Regions from separate parts of the Franconibacter daqui genome, predicted to be linked through region 1. Evidence: predicted binding sites of a transcription regulator. Region 1 holds the regulator's gene; each other region holds the start of a gene.

The links. The regulator PurR, encoded in region 1, represses purine synthesis genes. The targets are predictions, from matches to a motif close to CANGCAAACGTTTGCNTG.
Region 2: guaD (guanine deaminase) is a predicted target of PurR. The motif match lies at 2,242-2,259, and genes of this name have one in related genera.
Region 3: IEX01_RS14180 (nucleobase:cation symporter-2 family protein) is a predicted target of PurR. The motif match lies at 2,776-2,793, and genes of this name have one in related genera.
Region 4: raiA (ribosome-associated translation inhibitor RaiA) is a predicted target of PurR. The motif match lies at 2,075-2,092, and genes of this name have one in related genera.

The regions. Positions count from the first base shown of each region.
Region 1 covers NZ_BMKJ01000001.1:1,094,290-1,101,481, reverse strand. Annotated here, with positions in the region: gene grxD (monothiol glutaredoxin 4) at 1-50, opposite strand, end outside; gene IEX01_RS05260 (C40 family peptidase) at 394-1,221, shown strand; gene IEX01_RS05255 (MFS transporter) at 1,265-2,431, opposite strand; gene cydH (cytochrome bd-I oxidase subunit CydH) at 2,693-2,782, opposite strand; gene purR (HTH-type transcriptional repressor PurR) at 3,077-4,102, shown strand; gene punR (DNA-binding transcriptional activator PunR) at 4,119-5,030, opposite strand; gene punC (purine nucleoside transporter PunC) at 5,139-6,341, shown strand; gene cfa (cyclopropane fatty acyl phospholipid synthase) at 6,639-7,192, shown strand, end outside.
Region 2 covers NZ_BMKJ01000001.1:1,304,652-1,311,843, forward strand. Annotated here, with positions in the region: gene IEX01_RS06230 (mannitol dehydrogenase family protein) at 1-48, shown strand, start outside; gene ydfZ (putative selenium delivery protein YdfZ) at 209-412, opposite strand; gene IEX01_RS06240 (GntR family transcriptional regulator) at 533-1,219, opposite strand; gene ydfG (bifunctional NADP-dependent 3-hydroxy acid dehydrogenase/3-hydroxypropionate dehydrogenase YdfG) at 1,315-2,064, opposite strand; gene guaD (guanine deaminase) at 2,422-3,753, shown strand; gene xdhA (xanthine dehydrogenase small subunit) at 3,750-5,183, shown strand; gene xdhB (xanthine dehydrogenase molybdopterin binding subunit) at 5,173-7,192, shown strand, end outside.
Region 3 covers NZ_BMKJ01000004.1:31,249-38,440, reverse strand. Annotated here, with positions in the region: gene IEX01_RS14205 (fimbrial protein) at 1-137, shown strand, start outside; gene IEX01_RS14200 (fimbrial protein) at 199-720, shown strand; gene IEX01_RS14195 (fimbrial protein) at 780-1,319, shown strand; gene IEX01_RS14190 (fimbrial protein) at 1,373-1,948, shown strand; gene IEX01_RS14185 (fimbrial protein) at 2,015-2,542, shown strand; gene IEX01_RS14180 (nucleobase:cation symporter-2 family protein) at 2,845-4,236, shown strand; gene IEX01_RS14175 (AsmA family protein) at 4,357-6,039, shown strand; gene fabY (fatty acid biosynthesis protein FabY) at 6,161-7,102, opposite strand; gene dtd (D-aminoacyl-tRNA deacylase) at 7,147-7,192, opposite strand, start outside.
Region 4 covers NZ_BMKJ01000002.1:639,911-647,102, forward strand. Annotated here, with positions in the region: gene IEX01_RS12290 (SMP-30/gluconolactonase/LRE family protein) at 1-67, shown strand, start outside; gene pheA (bifunctional chorismate mutase/prephenate dehydratase) at 83-1,243, opposite strand; Phe leader region at 1,264-1,389, opposite strand; gene pheL (pheA operon leader peptide PheL) at 1,341-1,388, opposite strand; gene raiA (ribosome-associated translation inhibitor RaiA) at 1,487-1,825, opposite strand; gene IEX01_RS12310 (lysozyme inhibitor LprI family protein) at 2,180-3,391, shown strand; gene bamD (outer membrane protein assembly factor BamD) at 3,450-4,187, opposite strand; gene rluD (23S rRNA pseudouridine(1911/1915/1917) synthase RluD) at 4,314-5,294, shown strand; gene yfiH (purine nucleoside phosphorylase YfiH) at 5,291-6,022, shown strand; gene clpB (ATP-dependent chaperone ClpB) at 6,152-7,192, shown strand, end outside.

The sequences.
Region 1 (7,192 bases):
ATGGGGTTTTGGGCGATCTGGCGCTGAATTTTTTCAAGGGTTGTGCTCATTGTCTTGCTTCCTCAAGCTTCTTAACGGCAGGAGCTTTTCATTGTAACGGCCGGGCGCAGATTTTGCGCTGACCGCCACGCCCGTAGCCGGGGTTAAACATTCATTAAGAATAACACTTTTATGTCGCCGATCGGCATACTATCTTTGCCGACAGCTCGCTTTACATACCGACAACGCGACGCGGGAAAGCGGAAAAATGCACATTTTTTTTGCGCTTGATAACGAAACGTATCGATGACGGCAAATGGCTATTAACTTTTGTCATTTTTTTAGATTAGAATCGGCTGGTTTTTAAAAAATCATACGCGGGCACGATTGCCGCCATCATCAGGGGAATGCTCAGTGGCGCGGATTAATAAAATCACCATCACGCTCTGTGCTCTATTTTTTACCAGTCTGACACTGAGTCCGTTAACGCACGCTTCAGAAAACGCGCGTCCGTCGGCTATTCAAAAGGCGCATAACGCTAAAACTAAGAAGCAAAGCAGCCAGATTAAAACCACCAGCAAGCAAAAATCCTCAGGCAAAACCTCTACTAAGCGCGTCGCCTCTTCTTCCAGCAAAAAAGCCAAAGCGTCAGCATCCGGTAAAACACTCGCCCGGCGCGGTAAAATCTCCTCTTCTGACTTAACGCTGAAAGGCAAAAAAGCGCAGACGCTGGCCTACACCGAGCAGTGCACCAAACGCAAAGGTCATAAAAAACGCTGTGTGAAAGTTAAATCGGACCAGCCGACCACCATCGCCGCAGCGCATAAGCTTCGCGTGCAGAAAGCGCAAAAAACGGCGCTGACTAAGCTAATGGGCCAGATAGGCAAGCCTTATCGCTGGGGCGGTACCTCGCCGCGCACCGGCTTTGATTGCAGCGGGCTCATCTACTACGCCTATAAGGATTTGGTGAAATTCCGCATTCCGCGCACCGCGAATGAGATGTACCACCTGCGCGACGCCGCCCCGGTTGACCGAGGCGAGCTGGAGAGCGGCGATCTGGTCTTCTTCCGCACTCAGGGGCGCGGCACCGCCGATCACGTGGGCGTTTATGTCGGCAACGGCAAGTTTATCCAGTCTCCGCGCAGCGGTCGGGATATTCAGATAACTTCACTGAGCGAAGATTACTGGCAGCGTCACTATGTTGGCGCGCGTCGGGTGATGACGCCGCGCACCATCCGCTGAATTTTAAACAAAAAAAAGGGAAGCCTGCGCTTCCCTTTTTTATTTATTCCGCCGCGAAGGCTTTTTCAGCATTGCGCCGTGAGGAAAAGAGGACCAGCAGCAGCCCCAGCGCGGCGATAATCGCCCCCATTACCGGTACAAAGCTGTAGCCAAGACCCGCCTGGATAACCGCGCCGCCTGCCGCCGCCCCCAGCGCGTTGCCGAGGTTGAACGCGCCGATGTTCACCGAAGAAGAAAGGCCCGGCGCTTCGCTCGCCACGCGCATTACGCGCATCTGCAACGGCGGCACCACGGCAAAGGTCGCCGCACCCCAGATAACCATGCTCACCGCCGCGCCCACCTCGCTGCGCGCCAGCAGCGGGATAGCGGCCATAATCACAATCAGCAGCAGCAGGAAGCCTTTAAGCGTGCCGTTGACCGAACGATCCGCCAGACGCCCGCCAAGGTAGTTGCCAATTGAGAAGCCTACGCCAATCAGCACCAGCATGCCGGTAATAAATGCAGGCGTAGCGTCAGTCACTTTATGCAGCACTGGCGCAATATAGGTATAAAGCGTAAACATCGCGCCAGCGCCGAGCACCGTCGTCAGCAACGCGCTGACCACCTGCGGGCGCATCAGCACGGCCAGTTCGCTCTTCACATCGGGGCGTTCGCCCGCGCTGCCTTTCGGCAAGGAGAAAAAGAGGCTTATCATAGAGACGACGCCCAGCCCGGCGGTCGCCAGGAATGACATGCGCCAGCCGATAACTTCGCCAAGCCAGGTCGCCGCTGGCACGCCGCCGATGTTGGCGATAGTCAGTCCCATAAACATGGTTGCTACCGCGCTCGCTTGCTTATGTTTCGGCACCACGCTTGCCGCCACGACGGACCCCAGCCCAAAGAAAGCGCCATGGTTGAGGCTGGTGAGGATGCGCGACGCCAGCAGCGTGCCGTAATCCGGCGAAATGGCCGAGAGGACGTTGCCGACGGTAAAAATCGCCATCAGGAAGATAAGCGCGTTGCGGCGCGAGCGGTGCGATAGCAGCAGCGTCATCAGCGGCGCGCCAACCATCACCCCTATCGCATAGGCGCTAATCAACATGCCAGCGGCGGGTATAGACACATCAACGCCTTTCGCGATAACCGGCAGCAACCCCATTGGCGAGAACTCGGTGGTGCCGATACCAAAAGCGCCAATCGCCAGCGCCAGTAAAGGAAAATTAACTCTCATGCAAAACTCCAGACAAAACGAGAGAGCGTCAGCGGCGGTTGCGCAACTGACAAGAACGGAATGCCAATCAGCATGTCAGATATAGCTTTGGGACAGAAGTCACAAGAATCGCAAAAGATATTTGCGATTTTGTTAAGGGTGTAGCTTTTTTGTTATTTGCTAATGATTACCCGAACGGGCAATAAAAGAAAGGACAACGTGGGGATTTATAAGGAAAAATGATGAGGAGAGGGAAAGTTAACCCCTCTCCCGACAAGCGAATCAGTGCATTACCGCCGTCAGCGCCGAAGCCACAATCAGACCCAGCACAACGACGGTGGTGACCAGCGAAAATTTCAGTTCGGTACTCATTTGTTCTCCTTTTTAACCCTACAAAAAGCGGGTGCGCTTCATTTTTACATAGTCCAACGCAAAAATCCTCTTTGATTTAGTCTGATATGCGTTTTCCCTCTTCCCCTTTTGCGCAAGATCGGCCAAAATTCTCGGCTAATTTATTATGTACCGGCCATTACCCCCCTCTCCTTCCAGCCGAACTGGCTTTTCCCGGCCTGATGCAACGTTTTCGTTGCCGCAAGGGGGTAGCGTAGGCAAACGTTTAACCAGCGTTTTTTCAGGAAGTTAGGGCATGGTCTGGAGTGACAACTAATGGCAACAATTAAAGACGTCGCGAAGCGAGCAAACGTTTCCACTACAACTGTATCACATGTAATTAACAAAACCCGTTTTGTCGCGGAAGAGACGCGCAACGCGGTATGGGCGGCAATTAAAGAACTGCACTACTCGCCGAGCGCCGTGGCGCGCAGTCTTAAGGTTAACCACACCAAATCCATCGGTCTGCTTGCGACCAGCAGCGAGGCGCCCTATTTCGCAGAGATCATCGAAGCGGTGGAAAACAGCTGTTTCGCCAAGGGTTACACGCTGATTCTTGGCAACGCTCATAACAACCTGGAAAAACAGCGCGCTTACCTGTCGATGATGGCGCAAAAACGCGTCGACGGCCTGCTGGTAATGTGCTCCGAATACCCGCAGTCGCTGCTCAGCATGCTGGAAGAGTACCGTCACATTCCTATGGTGGTGATGGACTGGGGCGAGGCAAAAGCGGATTTCACCGACTCGGTAATCGATAACGCTTTCCAGGGCGGATATATCGCCGGGCGCTATTTAATCGAACGCGGTCATCGCGAAATTGGCGTTATCCCGGGGCCGCTTGAGCGCAACACCGGCGCGGGCCGCCTGGCAGGCTTTATGAAGGCGCTGAAGGAAGCGATGATCTCAATGCCGGAAAACTGGATTGTCCAGGGCGACTTCGAGCCGGAATCGGGCTACCGCGCCATGCAGCAGATGCTTTCGCAGCCGCATCGCCCCACCGCAGTCTTTTGCGGCGGCGATATCATGGCGATGGGCGCGATTTGCGCCGCCGACGAGATGGGGCTGCGCGTACCGCACGATATTTCTATTATCGGCTATGACAACGTGCGCAACGCCCGTTATTTCAGCCCGGCGCTGACCACTATTCATCAGCCGAAAGAGACTCTCGGCCAGACGGCGTTCAACATGCTGCTGGACCGTATTGTCAACAAGCGTGAAGAGTCGCAGACCATTGAAGTCCATCCGCGTCTGATTGAGCGCCGCTCCGTGGCGGACGGTCCCTTCCGCGACTATCGCCGCTAATCCTGCCGGGGGCCGGTTAATCCGGCTCCCGCAACCACTCCCGGTTCAACGTCTCACTGTCGCCTAAATAATCCAACAGCCACTGCAACGCCGGAGAGGCGTCGTTTTGCCGCCACGTCAGGCAACAGGCGGCGTCCGGGAACGGGTTTTCCAGCATCAGCGCCCGCCACTCGCCGCGTTTAAGCCACGGGCGCGCGAAATGCGACGGCACCATGCCGACGCACAAACCCGCGCTCAGGCAATCCGCCGCTGAAGGCCAGTCCGGCACAATCACCCGACGCTGGTTATCCAGCAGCCAGGTAATGCGCTTGGGCAGCGAACGCGACGTATCCTCCAGCACCAGCGAGGGCCATTCGCGCAGCTGGTCGTCACTAAGCGGCGCGTTCTGTTGCGCAAGAGGGTGCTGGCTTGCCACCACGCAATGCCAGCTCAACATGCCCATATCCCTAAATGCATAGCGGCCGCCTACCGGAATCGCCTGCGTCGCGCCAATCGCCACCTCCACACGTTCATCCGCCAGCGCGTCCCAGACGCCATTGAAAACCTCCTGAGAAATTTTCAGTTCGACATCGTTAAAATGCCGATAGAAATCCAGCACCAGCTGGCGGGTGCGTTCGGGGCGGACAATGTTATCGACAGCGATAGAAAGCTGCCCGCGCCAGCCGTTGGCTATTTGCTGGCACTGTTGACGCGTGATCATCATTTTTTTGATAACAGAACGCCCTTCTTTTAAAAACCAGGCGCCGGCGGGCGTGAGCACTACGTCACGATGGCGACGTTCAAAGAGCGGCACCGCCAGCCATTCCTCCAGTTGTCGCACCGTATAGCTGACGGCTGAGGGTACGCGGTGCAACTCCTGGGCCGCCGCGCTGAAACTTCCGCTGCGGGCAACCGCATCAACCACTTCCAGAGAATATTCGGACCACATGTTATGCCTGCAAAATTTTTGAACGCAATCGCCAAATATTAGCGTTTCACATTGCAGGCTGCACTCTTTACACTCGCGGTCTTCGTTAAAGCGTCATAAGAGGAACCTATGCAACCCTCGAAAATTTTTCTTGTCTGGCTGGCCGGGCTTAGCGTGCTCGGCTTTCTGGCGACCGATATGTATCTGCCCGCTTTCGCCGCTATTCAGCAGGATCTGCAAACGCAGGCGGCGGCGATCAGCGCCTCCCTGAGCCTGTTTCTGGCGGGTTTCGCCGTGGCGCAGCTGATCTGGGGACCGCTTTCAGACCGCTTTGGTCGCCGTCCCGTTCTGCTGACGGGCCTCGCGATTTTCGCCGTCGGCTGCATAGGTATGCTGTGGGTGGAAAACGCGGCGGCGCTGCTGGCGTTGCGCTTCGTGCAGGCGGTAGGCGTGTGCGCCGCCGCGGTTATCTGGCAGGCGCTGGTGACGGATTACTACCCGGCGCACCGCGTTAACCGTATTTTCGCGACGATTATGCCGCTGGTGGGGCTTTCTCCGGCTCTGGCGCCGCTGCTGGGCAGTTGGCTGCTGAACCATTTCGAATGGCGGGCCATTTTCATCGTACTGTTCGCCGTGACGCTGCTGCTGATGTTGCCGGCGCTGCGCCTGCAGCCGCGTGTTAAACCCGCGGCTGAACCGCAGGCGGAAAAAATCCGCTTTGGCACCCTGCTGCGCTCATCCGCTTATCGCGGCAACGTGCTTATTTACGCCGCCTGCTCCGCCAGCTTTTTCGCCTGGCTCACCGGTTCACCCTTTATTCTTAGTGAAATGGGCTACAGCCCTGCTGTAATTGGCTTAAGTTATGTGCCGCAGACGATTGCTTTTCTTATCGGCGGCTACGGCTGTCGCGCTGCGCTGCAACGCTTGCCGGGCGCGCAACTGCTGCCCTGGCTGCTGATAGCGTTTGCCCTGAGCGTGGCTGCAACCTGGGCTGTGGGGTTGTATGAAAACGCGACCCTGACGATGCTGCTCATTCCCTTCTGTCTGATGGCGATGGCGAATGGCGCTATCTATCCGATTGTCGTGGCGGCGGCGCTGCAGCCGTTCCCACAGGCTACCGGGCGTGCGGCGGCGTTGCAGAATACGCTGCAACTGGGGCTCTGTTTTATCGCCAGTCTGCTGGTTTCCTGGCTGGTCGCCGCGCCGCTGTTTTCCACCACCAGCGTGATGTTAGGGACGGTGCTGCTGGTGGGCTGGGGCTATAAAATGCGGGGCCTGAAGGTGGTAGAAACTGAGCGGCAACCCGCGCAGTCTTCGCCGCACGCATCATAACGGCATCGATAATGTCATATTTATGTAATTAGGTTGCTAACAATATTCGGTTGAATCATCAGAATTTGCCGCCTATACTGATTCGCGGCTTTGCAATAAATCTCATAAATATTATGCAGTAACGGGAGCCGGAGCGCTCCCGTTTTGCTATGGAAGGCTTTTCTGGCAAGGGTATCCTCCCTTCCTCTGTTCTACGTCGGATATCAGGCACGCGGATTAGTCCGTGAGATTTCTCACCAGCCTCAAATTGCGACTACGCTGTTTGAAGGTTCTGATCACACAGGTGATGGAGAAGCTATGAGTTCATCGTGTATAGAAGAAGTCAGCATCCGGGACAATGAGTGGTATCGCATTGCAAGCGAAATGCTCAACCGGGCCGGCATAACCATTAACGGCCCCGCCCCCTCTGATATACAGGTTAAAAACCCCAATTTCTTTAAACGTGTTTTGCAGGAGGGCTCGCTGGGTCTTGGCGAAAGCTACATGGATGGCTGGTGGGAGTGCGAAAGACTCGACCAGTTTTTTACCAAAGTGCTGCGCGCCGGGCTGGAAAAACAGCTGCCCCACCATTTCAAAGATACGCTGCGCATTCTTGGCGCCCGCCTTGTTAATCTGCAATCAAAAAAACGCGCCTGGATTGTCGGCAAAGAGCACTACGACCTTGGCAACGATCTCTTTACCCGCATGCTCGACCCGCACATGCAGTATTCCTGCGGCTACTGGAAAGAAGCGGAGAATCTCCTCGACGCCCAGAATAATAAGCTGAAGCTGATTTGCGACAAGCTGCAATTGCAGCCTGGCATGCGTTTACTGGATATCGGCTGCGGCTGGGGCGGGCTGGCGGAGTTTGC
Region 2 (7,192 bases), 210 kb from region 1:
AAAGGGGCGAAAGCCACGGTGGCGCAGTACGCGAAAGCGCTTTCCTGAGGCCGTTGGCAATGCCGTCTTTGGGCGGCATTGTATGCTGCACCGCGCCGCTTCATCTCTTTCAGCGTCTAAAACAGCGTAAGGCCAACACCCGAAAATGGCGGATAAAAAAGAGCGGGGAGCGTGAGAAAAAATGCCGCCGCAGCGGCATTCACCACGATTAATGCAAACCGAGACGAATCAGCTCAACCGGTTCAAATTTACCTTCGCAACCTTCCACTTCCACCGTTTTGGCGCGGCGAACCTGCTCGGCGCTCAGGCCTTCGCTGTGAATGGCGGTAATCACGCCGGTCTGCCCGGTGCCGCTTACCATGACGCGGCTGCCGGTAGTGATTGCATTGCGGTTACGATCGTATGTCATCATTGTGGTTTCTCCTCTGAACGATTGTCGGCAATTCAGACGAGCCCCATTTTAAAAAGCGAGCGGCGAAAAACGTTAATCTCGATCAAAACCGACGCATTTGTGTGATGAATATCACAGGCGTTACTCTTCGCTGAACCAGTCGCGGTTTTCCTGACGGATTAGCTGCACCGACTCGCTTATCTCCTGCAAATGTACGCGCATGGCGTCATCTGCGGCCTGCGGGTCGCGTTTTTCCAGAGCGTGAAAAATATCGGCGTGCTGGCGCAACAGCATTTCCGGCGGGGAAACATGGTCAAGGCTCATGTAGCGCACCCGGTCGATCGCCGCTTTGATGTTTTCCACCGTATCCCAGGCGAGCTGACAGTCCGCCATCTGGGCGAGCTTATGGTGAAACTCGTCGTCAAGCAGGAAGAAATCGTTAAGCTGTTTGCGGTCAATGGCGGTGCGTTGCTGGTTGAGATTTTGCTCCAGCTGGTAGAGGTCAGCATCGGTAATCATGGTGGCGGCGCGCTGCACGACCGCGCGCTCAATCGCCTGGCGGACAAAACAGCCGTTGCGCACCTGGGAGAGCGAGATTTTATTCACAAAACTGCCGCGTTGCGGGCGAATTTGAATCAGGCCGTTTTCCGCAAGCTTAATGAACGCTTCACGCACCGGCTGGCGCGAAACATCAAAGCGCACCGAAACCTCTTTTTCCGAAAGCGGCGTACCAGGGGGAATAAGGCAGTGGACGATATCGCGACGCAGAATGCGATAGATCTGTTGGTTCACCGGTTGGGTGGGGTTAAGCGGGGTTTCAGCGGCCATCGATTTCTACTTTTTCAGCGAGTAACCGATTCAATTTACCATTTTTTTATTACCCCGCCCATACCCGGCCCGGGCGGCCGGGGAGGGAAAGCGATTTATGCTTTGCGGTGAACGCTAAGCCCGGCGTAAGTCTGGCTGACCGGCATCATCTCCAGCGTGTTGATGTTAACGTGCGCAGGCAGGGTGGCGACCCACCAGACCGCCTCGGTTACATCTTCCGGCGTCAGGGCGTTGGTATTTTCATAGGTTTTGCCCGCTTTATCATCGTCGCCTTTAAAGCGTACGTTAGAGAACTCGGTGCCGCCCACGAGACCCGGCTCGATATCGGTCACGCGAACCGCCGTGCCATGCAGGTCGGTGCGCAGGTTAAGGCTGAACTGGCGAACAAACGCTTTGGTCGCGCCATAGACATTCCCGCCCGCATAAGGCCAGCTGCCCGCCGTTGAGCCCAGGTTGATAATGTGACCGCGGTTGCGCTCTACCATGCCCGGCAGCACCGCGCGGGTCATATAGACCAGCCCCTTGTTGTTGGTATCGATCATGGTTTCCCAGTCTTCCACGCTCGCTTTATGAGCGGGTTCCAGACCCAGCGCCAGGCCCGCGTTGTTAACCAGCACGTCGATTTCGCGCCACTCCAGCGGCAGGCTGCTCAGCATCTCTTCGATAGCGGCGCGGTTGCGCACGTCGAGCTGCGCGGTAAAGAGGTTATCGCCAAGCTCATCTTTGAGCTCCTTTAACCGCTCCTGGCGGCGCCCCGTGGCGATGACTTTATGACCATTTTGAATAAAACGACGGGTAATGCACTCACCAAAACCTGCCGTCGCACCGGTAACCAGAATAATCATCTCTCTGTTCCTCAACGCTTTTTGTGTCGTATTACCTTAGCACGCCCATTCCGCTGTCGGTCAAGGAAGTTTAAGTTTCCCCACGTCTTGCCTTGCGATGGTGCAAATGCGCGCTTAACGCGCAGCGCGATGGTGCAGCGTCAGCGCGCCATGTTAAATCGAAATCGATTGCTTATTTTAGCAACCGTTTGCCACCCTGTAATTGCTGGGGTTTGTTGCGCAACGAGGCTTAAAATCACGCATCTTGCTGTTATATAAGGAGATTAATAAAAAACAAAACTGGCATCGACTTTGCAAAAGCTTTCTTATCAAGTCACCTGCGACGTACACATAAAACGCATACGATGAGGAATTGCTATGGCGATGCCCTGGACCACGGCCATTCGCGGCCACTTTTTCGATATTACCGCCGTAGCGGAGGGGGCGGAGGCGATTGCGCAACGCGCCCGCAATATAGAGGATGGCCTGCTGCTGCTCGACGAAGGGCGCATCGTCAGCCTGTTGCCCTGGGAAGAGGGGCGCGCGCAATTGCGCCATGAGCAGGATTATCTCGACTATCGCGGCAAGCTGATTGTCCCGGGGTTTGTCGACAGCCATATCCACTACCCGCAGACCGAAATGATTGGCGCCTACGGCGAGCAACTGCTGACATGGCTTGAGAATTACACGTTTCCGGTCGAAGGGCAGTATCACAGCCCGGATCACGCGGCGCGGATGTCCGCTTTTTTCCTGAATCAACTGCTGGCGAACGGCACGACGACCGCGCTGGTCTTTGGCACCGTGCATCCGCAATCGGTAGATGCGCTGTTCAGCGCCGCGCAGAGGCTTGAGATGCGCCTTATCGCCGGCAAAGTGATGATGGACCGCAACGCGCCGGACTATCTCACGGAAAGCGTGGAGCAGAGTTACCAGCAAACGCGTGAACTTATCGAGCGCTGGCACAATAACGGACGGCTTGGCTATGCGCTGACGCCGCGCTTTGCGCCCACGTCGTCGCCGCAGCTGCTGGCGGCGGTCCAGGCGTTGCGCGAAGCGTATCCCGACACCTGGCTGCATACCCATTTAAGCGAAAACCTGGACGAAGTCGCCTGGGTCCAGGCGCTGTGGCCGGAGCATGAAAGCTACCTTGGCGTCTACCATCATTACCAGCTCACCGGCAAACGCAGCGTCTTCGCCCACGCCATTCATTTAGCGGAGCAGGAGTGGGAGTGTCTGCGCAACACGGACTCTTCGGTGGCGTTCTGTCCCACCTCCAATCTCTTTTTAGGCAGCGGGCTGTTTCGCCTGCAGACCTGTCAGCAAAAGCGGGTGCGTATGGGCATCGGCACCGATGTGGGCGCAGGCACGACGTTCAGCATGCTGCAAACGCTTGGCGAAGCCTACAAAGTAGCGCAGCTGCAAAGCTACCGGCTCTGCGCCAGCGAAGCGTTTTATCATGCCACTCTCGGCGGGGCGCATGCGCTGGATCTGGATGACAAAATCGGCAATTTCCAGCCTGGCAAAGAAGCGGATTTCGTGGTGCTCGACCCGGCCGTCACGCCGCTGCAAACGCTGCGCTTTAACAACAGCCGCGACATTTACGAAAAGCTCTTCGTCCTGATGACCCTTGGCGACGACCGCAACATCTGGCGCACCTGGGTGAACGGCAAATGCGTCTGGCAACGTGACGCGCTGGAGGTGGCGGCATGATCCGTTTTCTGCAAAACCAGACGCTCGTTACGCTGGAAGAGACTGACCCGAATACCACCGTGCTCAACTGGCTGCGGGAAACCGCCCGGCGCAGCGGCACCAAAGAGGGCTGCGCCTCAGGCGACTGCGGCGCGTGCACCGTGGCGCTCGGGCGCGTGGAAGCGGGACGGATGCGCTATGAAACCGCCAATAGCTGCCTGCTGCTGGTAAGCCAGCTCAACGGCAAACAGCTGCTGACGGTAGAAGACCTAGCGCACAACGGCGCGCTGCATCCGGTTCAGCAGCATTTTGCCGATAATCACGCCTCGCAGTGCGGCTTCTGCACGCCGGGCTTTGTGATGTCCGCCTTTGCGCTGCAAAAGTCAGGGGCGGGGAGCGACCGTCGCACCGTAGAGCAGCACCTCGGCGGCAACCTCTGCCGCTGTACCGGCTACCGGCCGATTATCGAAGCCGCGCAGCGCGCCTGCGCGCTCAGCGAGCCCGATATCTTTACGCAGCAGGAGGCGCAGACCGTGGCGCGGCTACAAGCCTTAGCGTCTCACGCCACCGATGAACTGGCATGGCGCAACCGCGTACTTGCGCCCAAAACGGTGGATGAGCTGGCATCGCTCTGTCAACGCCATCCGCAGGCCCGTCTGCTGGCAGGCGGCACCGACCTGGCGCTCGCCATTACGCAGCAGCACCAGACGCTGCCGCTCATGATTTCCCTGGGCGAGGTGGCGGAACTCAGGCGCATCGATGTTGACGATGAGCGGGTTGTTATCGGCGCTGCGGCAAGCCTCAACGCCTGCCGCGAACGGCTTGGCGATATCATTCCGGCTTTTAGTCAGTTGCTGGAACGTTTTGCTTCTCAGCCAGTGCGCAATCAGGGCACCGCAGGCGGCAACCTGGCGAACGCCTCACCCATCGGCGACATCGCGCCGCTGCTGCTGGCGCTCGACGCCACTCTGATATTGCGTTGCGGCGAGACGCAGCGTCGTTTGCCGCTGGATGATTTCTTCCTCGGTTACCGTAAAACCGCCTTGCAGGCTGGCGAGTTTATTGAAGCGATCACCATTCCTTTAGTGACGGTGTCACCTTTGTTTGCCGCCTGGAAAGTCTCTAAGCGGCATGAGGATGATATTTCCACCGTCTCTGCGGCGTTCAACATTCATATTGAAGAGGGCGTGATTACTGCCGCGCGGCTTGCCTTTGGCGGGATGGCCGCCGTGCCCGCCCGGGCGCTGAACGCCGAAGCGGCGCTTATCGGCCAGCCCTTCACGCGTGAATCTCTTGACGCCGCGGGGCGTGCGCTGAGTCTTGATTACCAGCCGCTAACCGATTTTCGCGGCAGCGGCGCTTACCGCCTGGCCGTCGCCCAAAACTTGCTCAGACGCTTTTACCTGCAACAAGCGCAACCCGCTGCGCTGGAGGTCTCTTATGTCTACTAACCCTGTGCGGCTTTCGGAACAGGCGCTTATCGAACAGTTCCGGCGCGAGCTGGCGGGCGGCGTCGGGCGCAGCCGCAAGCATGAAAGCGCGGATAAACAAGTGTGCGGCCAGGCGGAGTATATCGACGATAAGCTTGCGCCGCCGGGTCTGCTGCACCTGTGCCCGGTGCTGAGCCCGCATGCCCACGCCAAAATTTTGCATGTGGACACGGCGCCTTGTTACGCCGTTTCGGGCGTGGTGCGGGTGTTTAGCTGGCAGGATGTGCCGGGCGAGCTGGATATCGGCCCGCTGGCGCCTGGCGACCCGCTGTTCGCCAGAGAGAAAGTGGAGTACCACGGGCAGGTGGTGTTAATGGTGGCCGCGCAAACCCCGCAGGCGGCCAGAGCGGCGGCGCAGGCCGCGGTGATTGATTACGAGCCGCTTGAGGCGGTGCTGGATGTTGAAACCGCGCTGGCGCGGGAAAGCTATGTAGAGGCGCCGCATGTTCAGCAGCGCGGCGACGCTGACAGCGCGCTGGCCCGTGCGCCGCACCGCCTTCAGGGCGCGTTTCATATCGGCGGCCAGGAGCATTTTTATCTGGAAGGGCAAATTGCCATGGCGCTGCCCGGCGAAGACGGCGCCGTGCAGGTTTTCTCCTCCACGCAACACCCGACGGAGGTACAAAAGCTGGTGGCCTCGGTGCTGGGCCTTACCATGAATAAGATAACGGTCGATATGCGCCGTATGGGCGGCGGCTTCGGCGGCAAGGAGACCCAGGCGGCGGGTATCGCCTGTCACGCGGCGCTGGCGGCGGCGCTTACCGGCAGGCCGGCAAAGCTGCGGCTCGCCCGGCGTGACGACATGCGCATCACCGGCAAGCGCCACCCGTTTTTTGTTCGCTACGATGTCGGTTTTACTGACGAAGGGGTGCTGCACGGCGTGAAAATCGAGCTTGCCGCCAACTGCGGTTACTCGCTCGATCTCTCCGGCTCTATTTGCGACCGGGCCATGTTTCATGCCGATAACGCTTACTATCTGGGCGATGCGAAAGTGACGGGCTACCGTTGTAAAACCAACCTCGCCTCCAATACCGCCTATCGCGGCTTCGGCGGGCCGCAGGGCATGGTGGCGATTGAACAGATTATGGACAGCATCGCCCGTAAGCTGCATCTCGACCCGTTAATGGTGCGCCAGCGCAACTATTACGGGGGCGAGGGCCGTGACGTGACCCACTACGGCCAGACGGTGCGGCAAAATTTACTGCAGACGATCACCGGGCAGCTTATGCAATCTGCCGATTACGTTACGCGCCGCGAGCGCATCGCCGCGTTTAACGCTCACAGCCCGGTGTTGAAGCGTGGGCTGGCGCTCACGCCAGTGAAATTCGGCATCTCGTTTACCTCCAGTTTTCTCAACCAGGCCGGGGCGCTGATCCTTATCTATACCGACGGCACCGTACAGCTTAACCACGGCGGCACTGAAATGGGGCAGGGGCTGAACACCAAAGTGGCGCAGGTCGTGGCGGATGTGCTGCAACTGCCGCTGGAAAACATTCAGGTGACCGCCGCCAGCACCGGCAAAGTGCCCAATACGTCGCCTACGGCGGCCTCTTCAGGCGCCGATCTCAACGGCAAGGCGGCGGAGATAGCCGCGTTGACGCTGAAAACCCGGCTGGTGGAGATGCTCTGCCGCCTGCATAGCTGCGAGCCGCAGGAGGTGCATTTCAGCAACGGCGTAGTGAGCGCGGCGGGGCGTTATTTCAGCTTTGCGGAAGTGGCGAACCTGGCCTGGCTCAACCAGGTGCCGCTCTCCGCCACCGGGTTTTACAAGGTGCCGGGCATTCATTACGACCGCCAGGCGGGGCGGGGCGAGCCGTTCTATTACTTCTCCTGGGGCGCGGCCTGTTCGGAGGTGCTTATCGACACCCTGACCGGCGAGTACCGGCTGCTGCGCACCGACATCCTGCACGATGTGGGCAACTCGTTGAACCCGGCTATCGACATCGGCCAGATTGAGGGCGGATTTGTGC
Region 3 (7,192 bases), on a different contig from region 1:
TTGTCAAAGTTAACGATACTGTTGCTGCAACGACCAATGGCTATTCTCTGAAATTGGGTCTGGTGAAACTGGCAGGCCAGGAACCAACCGTAGGCGCCGTTCAGGGCTCTCTGACCGTTCAGATCGAACGTCTGTAAGCATAACTAAAGCCTTCGTGATGTCACGAAGGCTTTTTTGCTTTGTATAAGGATAGTGGAAATGAAAAAAGCATTAATGGCATTGATGCTCTCTTCTTTATTCGCCGCCAGCGCTGCCTGTGCTGAAGATAATTCAGCTTCACTGCAGATTAGCGGCACCGTTATGAACGGTAATTCTGACTGCTATATTTACGTCGAATCGTCTGTCTCCTTGAGTGGTCAAACTGACCAGCTTATTCCACAAGGGACCAATGCGACAGCACCGAAAAATTTGCCTATCTCCATCGGCAATGTGGGGGGTTATTGCCCGGCGCCTGAAAAGCTTTCCATTCAATTACATGCGGTTGCGGATGATGCCGATGGGACGGTAATCGCCAATAATGATGTAAGCGAAAATGGCGCAAAAGGCGTTGGCATTGGTGTTTTTGATAAAAATAAAACACCGCTGAATATTAACGGCGGTGTGATCCCTCTTAACGGGGTAATCAGTGAAGTTAATCTGCAACTGGTTAAGTTAAATGGTCAAACGCCGACCGAAGGAACCGTTCATGGCACCCTGACCCTTGACCTGGTGCGTCTGTAAGCCGGTGCGCTTTCGGATTAATTCACTTTTATCCAATTAATACTTATAAGGATATTTAAATGAAAAAAGCGATACTGGGTTTATTACTCTCTTCCTTTTTCGTGGCAGGCGCAGCGCACGCGGAAGATCGCTCCGCTGTGGTGGATATTAATGGTGTGTTAAGCGCGCCAAGCGAAGGGGATTGTACGGTCCTTCCTTCAACCACCTCCATCGCGCTTGAAGATTCAATCGATAAATTACCCATACAGGATGGCGCTGCGGCCCATATCAACAGTACGTTTACCGTTACGGTTGGAGGCGACCTGGTTTGCATCGATAAAATTCAAGCCGGGCGCGTAGGGATTAAATTCACAGGCACAGTTGATAATGCCAATGGAACGGTGCTTGCCAATACGGATAGCAGCGAAGGCGCAGCTAAAGGTGTAGGGGTTGGTCTGTATGCTACTGACGGCAGTCCGCTCAACATTAATACTTACCGTCCAGTTATAAATAGCGCGATGCCAATTAGCCTGGGCTTACATATGGTTCAGCTTAATGGCCAGACGCCGGAAGCAGGCAATATTCATAGCGCACTGACCATTGAAGTTGTGCGCCTCTGAAATAAAAAACCCGCTGAATACGTTTATCAGGTTTTTTAAATGAGAAGACTTTTATGAAAAAACTGGCATTAACACTCGCTCTGGGCGCTACGCTTATCGCCGGTTCGGTTCCGGTGCAGGCGCAGGATATCGGGCACGAGATGGTGATTTACGGTCGGCTACAAACAGCGGCAAGCGGCTGCACCGTATTAATGAGCAAATATGTGCTTACCCTTCATCATGAAAATAAAAATTTGCCTGTTCAGGGTAGTGATATTAACCCCTTCAATGCAGACGACCATGTTTATGTGCAACTGGGCGGCAAAAACTGCGATGCCGATGAAGGCTATAAAAATATCGGCCTGAAATTCCTTGGCACTGCGGATAGCATCGAAGGAAATACCCTGGCGAATACTGATACCAGCAGTACTGCCGCACAGGGTATTGGCATTCAACTCACCGACTTTGAGCACAAACTCATCACGCCCAACGTGACGGTCGCTACTTTCCCCGGTGCTAATAAGAGCGGGGAGGCAAGCAACTTAACGGCTTCTTTCCCCCTTTATCTTTCACTGGTGAGCCTGAAAGGTCAGGAGTCGACGCAGGGTAACGTCTCGACAAACCTGACGGTGCAGATTGAACGTCTGTAAAGGGCGCGGTTTGGGTTAATCCATTAATACCAGACCGTACGTATTCATTAATTAGGACATCATGATATGAAAAAATTATTGTCGGGCCTGATAAGCGCAACGCTGCTTATGGCTGGCACAGCTCAGGCTAAAGATATGTCGGCTAATATCATCATTTCAGGGACGCTGAAACCAGCCGAATTTACCTGTAGCGTAGCGCTGAGTGAGAGCTCCGTATCTGTGCTGGAAAACTCAGATACGCTCATTAAACAAGGCGACAATGCTACCTCTCCCGTTACCGTTCAGGCCAGCGTTGATGGCGGCCCGGAATGCGACAAACTGGCGGATGAGGGTAAAATTGCCTATAAATTCATGGGCGTCGCCGACGATGCCGACGGCACGGTGCTGGCAAACTCTCTGACTGATGAAACTGCGGCAAAAGGCGTGGGAATCGGCATTTTTAATAGCCAGAATGAGCCGGTGCCATTAAATACAGGTCGCCTGGTTGCGCAGGAAGGAGGCACCTTTGGTTTGCAAATGGTGCAGCTAACCAATCAGGAAGCGGTTGCAGGTAATATTAACAGCACCGTAACCGTGCAGATTGAACGGCTTTAATCATCACGCCCATCGCAAGGTGGGCGTTTTCGATGCTATGCATTCAAGCCGGAAACAATAAGAATGACTACGCCGCAGCCGCAGCGTTGCGACTTCCCCTCTTACCAGACTTCCCTGCTGGCTTTTTAGGCGCTCCAGCAATGACTCTGCTTTTATTGAGTCATGCCTCTCCTGGCTGCGAAAGCGTTATATAAAATCCTTTTTTTGGTGCGTTTAAATATAGTTACGCCCGTTATGCAATCGTTTGCTTTTACCATTCAGTCCGATAAAATGGCCGCTTTTCCATCGTGGGATTGCCGTTGATGTCCGTTGATACCGTAGAGTCTGAAAAAGCGCAATCGGTTGCGCCTGCTCGTGCCAGTGAACTGATTTACCGTCTTGAAGACAGGCCGCCCCTGCCGCAAACGCTGTTCGCCGCCTGTCAGCATTTGCTGGCGATGTTTGTCGCGGTCATTACGCCCGCGCTGTTGATTTGTCAGGCGCTTGGTTTACCGGCGCAAGATACGCAGCACATCATTAGCATGTCCCTGTTTGCGTCCGGCGTGGCCTCTATCATCCAGATTAAAGCCTGGGGGCCGGTGGGATCCGGGTTGCTCTCTATTCAGGGCACCAGCTTCAACTTTGTTTCACCGCTTATCATGGGCGGTCTGGCGCTGAAAAACGGCGGCGCGGATGTGCCGACGATGATGGCGGCGCTGTTCGGCACGCTGATGCTGGCAAGCTGCACGGAAATGCTGCTTTCCCGTATTTTGCACCTGGCGCGCCGTATCATCACGCCGCTGGTTTCCGGCGTGGTGGTGATGATTATCGGTCTTTCGCTGATTCAGGTAGGGCTGACCTCTATCGGCGGCGGCTACGCGGCAATGAACGATCACACCTTCGGCGCGCCGAAAAACCTATTATTAGCTGGCGCGGTACTGGCGGTGATCATCCTGCTTAACCGCCAACGCAACCCCTATCTGCGCGTCGCCTCGCTGGTTATCGCCATGGCCGTGGGTTACCTGCTGGCGTGGGCGATGGGCATGTTGCCGCAAAGCAGTGCGCCAGCGAATGACTCGCTCATTATGGTGCCCACGCCGCTCTACTACGGCCTCGGCATTGACTGGAACCTGCTGGTGCCGTTGATGCTGGTCTTTATGGTGACGTCGCTGGAAACCATCGGCGATATCACTGCAACGTCTGATGTCTCTGAGCAACCGGTCTCCGGCCCGCTTTACATGAAGCGACTGAAAGGCGGCGTGCTGGCGAATGGCCTTAACTCCTGCGTTTCCGCTATCTTCAACACCTTCCCGAACTCCTGCTTCGGGCAGAACAACGGCGTCATCCAGTTGACCGGCGTTGCCAGCCGTTACGTGGGTTTTGTGGTGGCGCTGATGCTGATTGTGCTGGGACTCTTCCCGGCCGTCAGCGGCTTCGTGCAGCATATTCCGGAACCGGTGCTGGGCGGCGCGACGATTGTAATGTTTGGCACCATCGCCGCCTCCGGCGTGCGTATTGTCTCCCGCGAGCCGCTCAACCGCCGCGCCATTATGATTATCGCGCTTTCTCTGGCGGTGGGTCTGGGCGTTTCCCAGCAGCCGCTTATCCTGCAGTTCGCGCCGGACTGGGTGAAAAATCTGCTCTCCTCCGGCATCGCCGCAGGCGGCATTACCGCCATCGTACTGAACCTGATTTTCCCGCCCGAAAAAGCGTAATACTTTCCGATGGCGGCGCCCTGCCGCCATCGCTGTTACCCTCTTTGACAATCCCTGCCTTGAGCTATATGCCTAAATGGGGCATAACTCCATCACCGGAACTTCACAGGATGGAAGACAATGAAATTTCTTGGAAAGCTCATTCTTACCTTACTGGCGGCCGTTCTGATTGTTCTGCTGGCGTTTTATATCCTGCTGCAGACGCGTTGGGGCGCCGGATGGATAACCAGTTGGGTTAACGGCCACAGTGACTACCACATCACCTTTGATGAAATGGATCACAGCTTCTCTTCGCCCTCGCATCTGGTGCTGAAAAACGTCACTTTTGGCCGCAATGGTCAGCCCGCCACGCTGGTGGCGCAGAAGGTGGATATTGGCCTCAGCAGTCGTCAGCTTACGGAGCCTTCCCATGTGGACACCATTCTGCTGCAAAAAGGCACGCTGAACTTTTCGCCCTCCACCGCTCCGCTGCCTTTCCGTGCCGATAACTTACGGCTCAGCGAGATGGCGTTTAACAGCCCTAATACCGAATGGGACCTGAGCGCGCAGCGCGTAAACGGCGGCCTCAGCCCCTGGCTACCGGAAGCCGGTAAGATCCTGGGCACTCAGGCGAATATACAGTTAAGCGCAGGTTCGATGACGCTAAACGGCGTGCCGTTCAGCAACGTTTTTATTCAGGGCGCGATTGATAAAGACCAGGTTACGCTCTCCAACATTGGCGCAGACGTGGCGCGCGGCGCGCTGACGGGCACCGCCCGGCGCAATGCCGACGGCAGCTGGGTGGTGGAAAGTCTTCGCATCAGCGATGTCCGGTTGCAGAGCGATAAAAGCCTGAGCGATTTTTTCAAACCGCTCACTACGATCCCTTCTCTGGCGCTGGGCCGCCTTGAAATCACCGACGCGAGGCTGGAAGGTCCCGGCTGGGCGGCGACGGATCTTGATGTTAGCGTGCGCAACCTGACGATTGCGAAGGGCGACTGGCAGAGCGAAGACGGCAGGCTTTCTATGAACGCCAGCGAGTTTATCTCCGGCTCGCTCCATTTCTTCGACCCGATAGTTAACGCTGATTTTTCCCCGCAGGGCATTGCGCTGCGCCAGTTCACGACCCGCTGGGAAGGCGGCATGGCGCGCGCTTCCGGCAACTGGCTGCGCGACGGGCGCGCGCTGGTGCTGGATGAAGTGGCGCTGGCGGGGCTGGAATACACCCTGCCGGCAGACTGGAAAAAGCAGTGGCAGCAGAAGTTGCCTGACTGGCTTAACAGCATCACGGTAAAAAGGCTGGCCGCCAGCCGCAACCTGATTATTGATATTGACCCGCTCTTCCCCTTTCAGCTTACGGCGCTGGATGGCTATGGCAATAATTTGCAGCTGGTGCGCAACAGCCAGTGGGGGATCTGGGGCGGCAACGCCACGCTTAACGCCGCCGCCGGCACATTTAACCGCATCGACGTGCGTCGCCCTTCCATTACGCTTAACGCGAACGCTTCAACGATCAACGTTACCGAACTGAGCGCGTTTGCCGGACAAGGCATGCTGGAAGCCACGGCCGCGATTTCGCAATTGCCGCAGCGCCAGGTCACACTCAGCCTGAACGGACGCGCGGTGCCGGTAAACGTGCTGCGCAACTGGGGATGGGCGCTGGTGCCGCTGCAAGGCGACGGCAACCTGCAACTGACCGCCAGCGGCAGCCTGGCGGCGGGCGCGCCGCTGCGCCCGAGCGTAAACGGTCAGCTGCAAGTGACAGGCGCCAATGGGCAGCAGATTCAGCAAGTGATGCAGGGCGGCGTGGTCCCGGGCGCGTAAGCCGCTTTGCGCCTCATCTCAACGGGGAGACGCGAGACCCCATCGAGTGGATGAACAGAGCCGGCAAGCAACGCGTCACCGGCCCTGTTCTCTTCAATTCACGAGCGAAGCACGCAAAGCGTTACTCCTCTTCGTTGCCGCCCTCTTCCAGCGGCCCGAAGGGGGTGGCCGGCAGGACGATATAAATACCTTCAAACACCGCGCCCGGCGTATCGTCGCCAAACAATTCCACCTGTAACTGCACCCGTGCTTTGCGCCCACGCGCCAGGCGGTCGAGGTCGCCGCTCAGCGAACCTAAGTCGGCGATGGCGCCCGGCTTTCCGGTGATCGGGGTGCTATAACGGATATGCGCATCGGCAAGGATAATAGTGCCGCCAAGGTGGCGCTCGCGCAGCATCAGCCAGATGAGCCCCCAGCCCGTCAGGGTGGCGAGGGAAAACAAACTGCCAGCGAACAGCGTATGGTGCGGGTTCTGATTGCCGGTTTCCGGCATGGTGGTAATAAATTTTTGCCCGGTGTACTGGAGAATGCGCACGCCCATCTTTTCACTGAGCGGAATATGCTGGTACCAGGCTTGCTGAAGCTGGGCGCACCAGTCCGCGCGGTGCAGAATATCATCCAGTGTCGCCACCGGTTTTATCATCAGAAAGTGGCGCACCGGCGTGGTCTGCGGCGTGGTGATTTCGCCCTGGTTGACGAACCCCAGCTTGGCGAAAAAATCTACCGCATCCTCGCGGGCGCTGCACACCACGCGTTTTACCCCTTCCTGGCGGGCGACTGACTCCAGCGTCATCGCCACCAGCGTGCCCAGGCCTTTATCCTGAACGGAAGGATGCACCGCCATAAAGCGGATAGCCGCTTCATTGTCAGCGTTGATATAAAGCCTGCCGATGGCGACCGGATTGCCCTCTTCGTCCACCACCATCTGGTGATGCGCCATGGCATCGTAAGCGTCGCGCTCGGAGCCTTTCGGCTGATGCAGCGGCTTACGTAGCATCTCCCAGCGAAACTGGTAGTAGCGCTCAAGTTCTTCTTCAGTCTGCGGTACGCGAAGGTGATACATAGCTGTACTCTCTCTGGTTACCCGCGGCCATGCGGCAATCTGGCTCATACCTGCAACCAGAAGGTTACCGGCCCATCATTGGTCAACGAG
Region 4 (7,192 bases), on a different contig from region 1:
GCTTGAGGTCGAGGTGGCAGGCATTGAGAAGCCGAAGTTTAAAGAAACGGCTTCTCAAGCGATATAACCGTCGCCAGGCCTGTCAGGCCGGGTCGACTGGCACCACGTTCTCGCTCGGATAACAGCCGAGCACCTTCATGGAGCGGGTGATTTCCGCCAGTTCGCGGAGCGCCTGCTGCATGGCGGCTTCTTTCACGTTGGCCTGAATGTCCAGGTAGAACATCTCTTCCCATGGATTACCGTGGATCGGGCGCGACTCCAGACGCGTCATAATCAGGTTATGGTTGCGCAGCACCAGCAACGCTTCAACCAGCGCGCCCGCCTGTTGACCTGTCGCCATCAGCAGGGTCGTTTTCGCCGGAACCTGTTCCGAGACGTTGATCGCCTTGCGGGCCAGTATCACAAAGCGGGTGATATTCTGCGTCTGGTTTGCGAGGTTGCGCTCCAGTACCTGTAAACCGTATAGCGCGCCGCCTGCTTCGCTGCCCAGCGCTGCAACGCGAGGCGACTTAGCTTGTGCGACTTTTTCCATCGCCGCCGCGGTACTTTCGCAATATTCAATTTTCCAGTGCGGATAGCGGTTAATAAACTGGCTGCACTGCTGGAACGGTTGCGGATGGCTGTAAACCGTGTCGATTTGCGCAAGGTCCGTTGAGGTTGCGACCAGCACGCAATGGTCGACCGGTACCGTCATCTCGCCAACAATAGAGAGGGTGGTGTGCTGGAGCAAATCGTAAACATCATTAATGGCCCCCGAGCTGGTGTTCTCCAGCGGCACGACGGCGTAGTCTGCCTGGCCTGTTTCCACCTGATTGAAAATATCCTGGAATTTGGCGCAGCCGCTTTCGATGAAGTGATCGAAATGGCGGGCGGCGTACTGCCTCGCAGCAAGGTGAGAATAGGAGCCTTTCGGGCCGAGAAACGCGATGCGGGCGGAGTGCGGATTGGTGTTGTTAAGATGTTGTTGCAACAGCGCTTGTTGGGTAAGAACGGAGTCTTCAATAATCAACTGGAAAAGCCGGGTGATGTAATGCGCATTAAGGTGGTGCGGTTTGCCCAGCGCGATAAGCCGCTCCAGCAAATCGCGCTCGCGATCGATATCACGTACCGGACGGTGGGTGGCAAGTTTCGCTTTACCCACTTCCACTGCCAATTCGCGACGCTGAGCCAGTAGCGCCAGCAGTTGTTCATCCAGAGCGCTTATCTTATCGCGCAGGGCTAATAACGGGTTTTCCGCAGTCATAACGCACCTTTTCGTTATCCATAAAAAAGGCCTCCCGTTTTGGGAGGCCTGTCAGTTCGTCTTCGCTTGTTTTCTTACACGACGAAACGCCTCCCATTCAGGGGAAGGTAAAAAAGAAAGCGAAGAAGAACGGTAGAAGTTTCATCAAAGATTCCTGTGTAGGGCTACAGGTAAAGTACCTGCACCGTTTTTGTTCTGTCAATAAAAAACGCGCCCTGAGGCGCGTTACTGGAGCGGTTGAGTTTACTCTTCTTCTGCTTCAACGAAGCTTGCATCTTTCACTGAGGTGGTGGCGCGACGCGCTTCTCCTTTGTGCTGCACTTTATTTAGCTGGCGCTCCAGCTTGTTGATGAGTTCATTAATGGCGGTATACATATCGTCATGCCTTGCGCTGGCGACAAGCTGCCCGTTAGGGGTATTGATAGTCGCATCGGCGACGAAACCCTGCGGTTCTTTTGATAAAACGATATGTGGGTTGATCAGATGCGTTTGCCATTTATCAAGTTTGGCGAGACGGTCGGTGACATGCTGGCGGATGGCCGGGGTGATATCCATTTGTTTGCTGGTAATGTTCATTGTCATAAATCTTACCTCTTGTCTTTCCGTCTTGGTAACTTCAGCATACCGCTTCGGGTGTCAATTTGTGTGATTAAGATCACTTAATTTTGTCACTTTTTGTCAATGCAGCGCTTTTGTGAGGCAGGACAGGAAGGGGGCATTTAGAACTTGTGGCCTGTGGCGAAAGCGGTCATAGTTGATGAGTTAACACTCCCGGCTTGTCTGTTCTTTTTTCATCCACTTCTTTGTATTGCCTGTTTTTTAAACATTTTTCCCGCTTACCTTTTCCTGGTGCTCCACGAAAAACGTCGATTCAGTAATAATGGCGGGGTAACGCTCGCCTGAAGCTGGCGGATATAAAACTTAAAAAGGATAACTATGAGAACGCCCTTACGACTCACAGCGATTTGTCGGCTTGCTGTCTGTTTTACGTTTGCCTGCGGTGCTATACCTGCTTTCGCCGCTTCATTCGACTGCGCAAAGGCTGGCACTGGTATCGAACATGCTATCTGCAATACCCCGGCGTTGAATGAACTTGATGGCCGGATCGATAACTATTACGTGCGCGCTATGGCTGATCTGCCGGTCGGTCAGGCTTCCGCTTTGCGTACTGAGCAGCGCGCGTGGCTTAAAAAGCGTAATGCCTGTGCAAATAATTCCGGCGACCTTAAAGCTTGCCTGGAGCCCATAATGAAAGCGCGCGCAACGGCGCTTGAAGACATTCATCATCGGGCCGCCAGCGATTTTGATGCGGCTGTAAGTCTGATCCCTGACTCTCCCGTTAATGCTGCCGATAAATTGCGGCAATACCAGACGCCGCTCGCGTCGGCATGGTTGGTTTACCTGAACCATTTTGTTCCGACAAGCGGCGTGACGGCGCAGGAAGCGCATAAATATCATCAGATGGCGCTTGAAGGGTTGCGAGACGATGATTTTGCTTATTCGGTGATGAAAGACATCGACAGCGATCCTAAAGAGAGCGCGGATCGCAAGGTATTGACGCTGCTGCGTATGAATATCGAGCGTGTTGATTACCAGTACGACGATGACGACGACCGGCCTTATGTGCACTGCTTTATATTCAAGGCTCATGGCGACGTGGCTTATACCTCCTTTGGAGGGATGTATGGTTCTTCCCGCGATGGCAGCGCGCCGGTTTGTAAGCCGCAGGATGTGATTTTCGATAATCCGGCCTGGACTACGTTAGATAACGCTTTTTCAGATGTGCTGGCGAAGGTCAGCCAGGATGCCGGGACTATCCAGTACGCCAGCTATGCCGACTGGCGCATCTTTGATTTACACGTAACCGTGGCGCCGGAAGATTACCTGACGATGACGAAAAAACCGGGTAAAAACGAAAGCCCGGTGGCGGAAATCCAGAACTGGAAAGATGAAAAAATCTGGCCCAAAGCGCAGCGCGAGCGAGCGCTCGCAGCGATTGAGCCTGCCCGTAAGGCTACCGCTGAATGGCTACAGAACGATTTGGGTTGGACGGCTGAAAATGGACTTAAGGGCGCGGATAATATTGTAAACCAGTGGCTGGCTGACCGAATGATGTTTATTGACGGCTCAGGCTGGACTGGAGAGTAGCGCGGAGCGCCCATAAAAAAGCCAGCCCGCAGGCTGGCTTTTCCTGTGACGACAGGTTTCAGGAACCGCTGTTGTTGGCCGCAATGATCTTCGCGACTTTATCCGCCTGCGCGTTGAGCTGAAGCTCGCGGTAGGCATTTTCCATCAGCCCCAGGCCTTCACGGGTCGCCTGAGTATCCGGGTAATCACGCAGCATGCCTTCTACGCGGTTAACAACCGCCACCCAGGCGCCGCGGCGGGTATAATATTCGGCCACGGAAAGCTCATATTTCGCCAGGCGGTCTTTCAGGTAGACCAGGCGTTTGCTGGCGTCGGTAACATACTGGCTGCGAGGGTAGCCGCGCACCAGTTTTGAGAAATCGCGGAAGGCGTCGCGGGCGTGCTGCGGATCGCGGTCGCTGCGGTCAACGCCAAAGAATCCCTGCAGCGCACTGTCGTCCAGCGCCATATTAGTCAAACCGCGCATGTAAATAACATAATCAATGTTAGGATGGGTCGGATTGAGACGCATGAAACGGTCAATAGCGGCCTGCGCCAGCGGCAGATCGGCGTTTTTATAATACGCATAAATCAGATCAAGCTGCACTTGCTGGGAGTAAGGGCCGAATGGATAGCGATTATCCAGCGCTTCCAGTTGCGTTATCGCCGCTTTCCAGTTACCGTCCTGCAACTTTTGCTGAGCAGTCGCGTAGATTTCCGAAGGCGGATTATCAGGAACCTCGTCCTTAGAACTGGAGCAACCCGCCAAAGCCAGGCTCAACGTGGCGGCTGCCACCAGATATTTCATGCGCGTCATGACTATTTGACTTTCCTCAGATGTTTGCGGGAGGTTCTGTTCCAGCTCCCGATTAAGACCAGCTACAATAGCACACTATATTAAACGGCAAAGCCGTAAAACCCAACGTTAACGAAGAAGCTGTATATGGCACAACTAGTACAACTCACCGCAACGGTGTCCGAAAAACAACTCGGCCAACGCTTAGATCAGACTTTGGCTGAATTGTTCCCGGATTATTCGCGCTCACGCATAAAAGAATGGATTCTGGACCAACGCGTGCTGGTCAACGGCAAAATTTGCGATAAGCCGAAAGAGAAAGTGTTGGGTGGGGAGAGTGTCGCCATCAATGCTGAAATCGAAGAGGAAGCGCGTTTTGAGCCGCAAGATATTCCTCTGGATATCGTCTATGAAGATGAAGACATCCTGGTTATCAACAAGCCGCGCGACCTCGTCGTCCATCCGGGCGCAGGCAACCCCGATGGCACGGTGCTGAACGCATTGCTGCACTATTATCCGCCGATTGTTGATGTGCCGCGCGCAGGCATTGTCCATCGTCTGGATAAAGACACCACGGGTCTGATGGTGGTAGCAAAAACCGTTCCGGCGCAAACCCGGCTGGTTGAAGCGCTGCAATTGCGTGAAATTACGCGCGAGTATGAAGCGGTGGCGATTGGTCATATGACCGCGGGCGGTACGGTGAGCGAGCCTATCAGCCGCCATCCCACCAAGCGTACCCATATGTCGGTGCATCCGATGGGGAAACCTGCGGTGACGCATTATCGCATTATGGAACATTTCCGTATTCACACCCGTCTGCGTCTGCGCCTGGAAACAGGCCGCACGCACCAGATCCGCGTTCATATGGCGCATATCACCCATCCGCTGGTGGGCGATCAGCTTTACGGCGGCCGTCCTCGACCGCCGAAAGGCGCCTCCGAGGCGTTCATTCAGGCGTTGCGTAGTTTTGACCGTCAGGCGCTTCACGCCACAATGCTGCGTCTTTATCACCCCATCAGCGGCATTATGATGGAATGGCATGCGCCTATTCCGCAGGATATGGTGGAGTTGATCGAAGCGCTGCGCGCCGATTTCGAAACGCACAAAGATCAAGTGGACTGGTTATGAGCAAATTGATTATCCCGCAGTGGCCGTTGCCTGAAGGCGTGGCGGCATGCAGCACCACAAGAGTCGGCGGCGTAAGCCTGTCTCCCTGGGACGCTCTTAACCTGGGCGCGCATTGCGGCGATGATCTGACGCATGTCGAAGAGAACCGCAGACGCGTTTATGAGGCGGCAAATTTCCCCTCTAAACCCGTCTGGCTCGAACAAGTGCACGGCAAGACGGTGTTAAAGCTTACCGGCGAGCCTTACGCTTCTAAGCGGGCAGATGCATCATACAGCAATACAGCAGGCACGGTTTGCGCGGTGATGACGGCGGATTGCCTGCCCGTCTTGTTCTGTAATAAAAGCGCTACAGAAGTGGCGGCGGCGCATGCCGGCTGGCGCGGATTATGCGAAGGCGTACTGGAAGAAACGGTGGCCTGTTTTCAGGATGAACCGCAAAACATCATGGCCTGGCTTGGACCTGCCATTGGCCCGCAGGCGTTTGAAGTAGGGCCTGAAGTACGTGAAGCGTTTATGGAAAAAGATGCCCAGGCGGAGCGCGCGTTTCGTCCTTTAGCTGACAAATACCTGGCCGATATTTATCAATTGGCGCGGCAGCGGCTGGCTAACGTCGGCGTTGAGCACATCTACGGCGGCGATCGCTGTACATATACTGAAAAGCGCGATTTTTTCTCATATCGCCGCGACAGAACTACGGGTCGTATGGCAAGTTTTATTTGGCTGATATAACCTATTGAATCAAGACGATCCAGTACGCGTAACTTAAACCTCTTATATTTCAGGTCACTCACCTTGAATAATTGAGGGATGACCTCATTTAATCTCCAGTAGCAATTTTGACCTGTTATGGGAGGAGTTATGCGTCTGGATCGTCTTACTAATAAGTTCCAACTCGCCCTCGCCGATGCCCAGTCTCTCGCTCTTGGGCACGACAACCAATTTATCGAACCCCTTCATGTGATGAGCGCGTTGCTCAATCAGGAAGGCGGCTCCGTGCGTCCTTTGTTGACTTCAGCTGGCGTGAATGCAGGCCAGTTGAGCACCGCTATTGAGCAAGCGCTGAATCGTCTGCCGCAGGTTGAGGGCACAGGCGGGGATGTGCAGCCTTCTCAGGATCTCGTCCGCGTATTGAATCTGTGCGATAAGCTGGCGCAGAAGCGGAACGACAATTTTATCTCGTCAGAGCTTTTCGTTCTGGCGGCGCTGGAATCGCGCGGCACGCTTGCAGATTTGCTGAAAAACGCCGGTGCGACCACCGCTTCTGTTACTCAGGCTATTGATCAAATGCGTGGAGGCGAAAGCGTGAACGATCAGGGTGCTGAAGACCAACGTCAGGCATTGAAAAAATATACCGTCGATCTTACTGAACGCGCCGAGCAGGGCAAACTTGACCCGGTAATTGGCCGCGACGAAGAGATTCGACGCACTATTCAGGTGTTGCAACGCCGTACCAAGAATAACCCGGTATTGATTGGCGAGCCGGGGGTAGGTAAGACCGCCATCGTGGAAGGTCTGGCGCAGCGTATTGTTAACGGTGAAGTGCCGGAAGGGTTAAAAGGTCGTCGCGTGCTGGCGCTGGACATGGGCGCGCTGGTTGCCGGGGCGAAATACCGCGGCGAGTTTGAAGAACGCCTGAAAGGCGTGTTGAACGACCTTTCGAAACAGGAAGGCAACGTCATTCTGTTTATCGATGAGTTGCATACTATGGTTGGCGCAGGCAAAGCCGATGGCGCCATGGATGCCGGCAACATGTTAAAACCGGCGCTGGCCCGCGGCGAGCTGCACTGCGTGGGCGCCACTACGCTTGATGAATATCGTCAATATATTGAAAAAGACGCTGCGCTGGAGCGCCGTTTCCAGAAAGTGTTTGTGGCGGAGCCGACGGTTGAAGACACCATC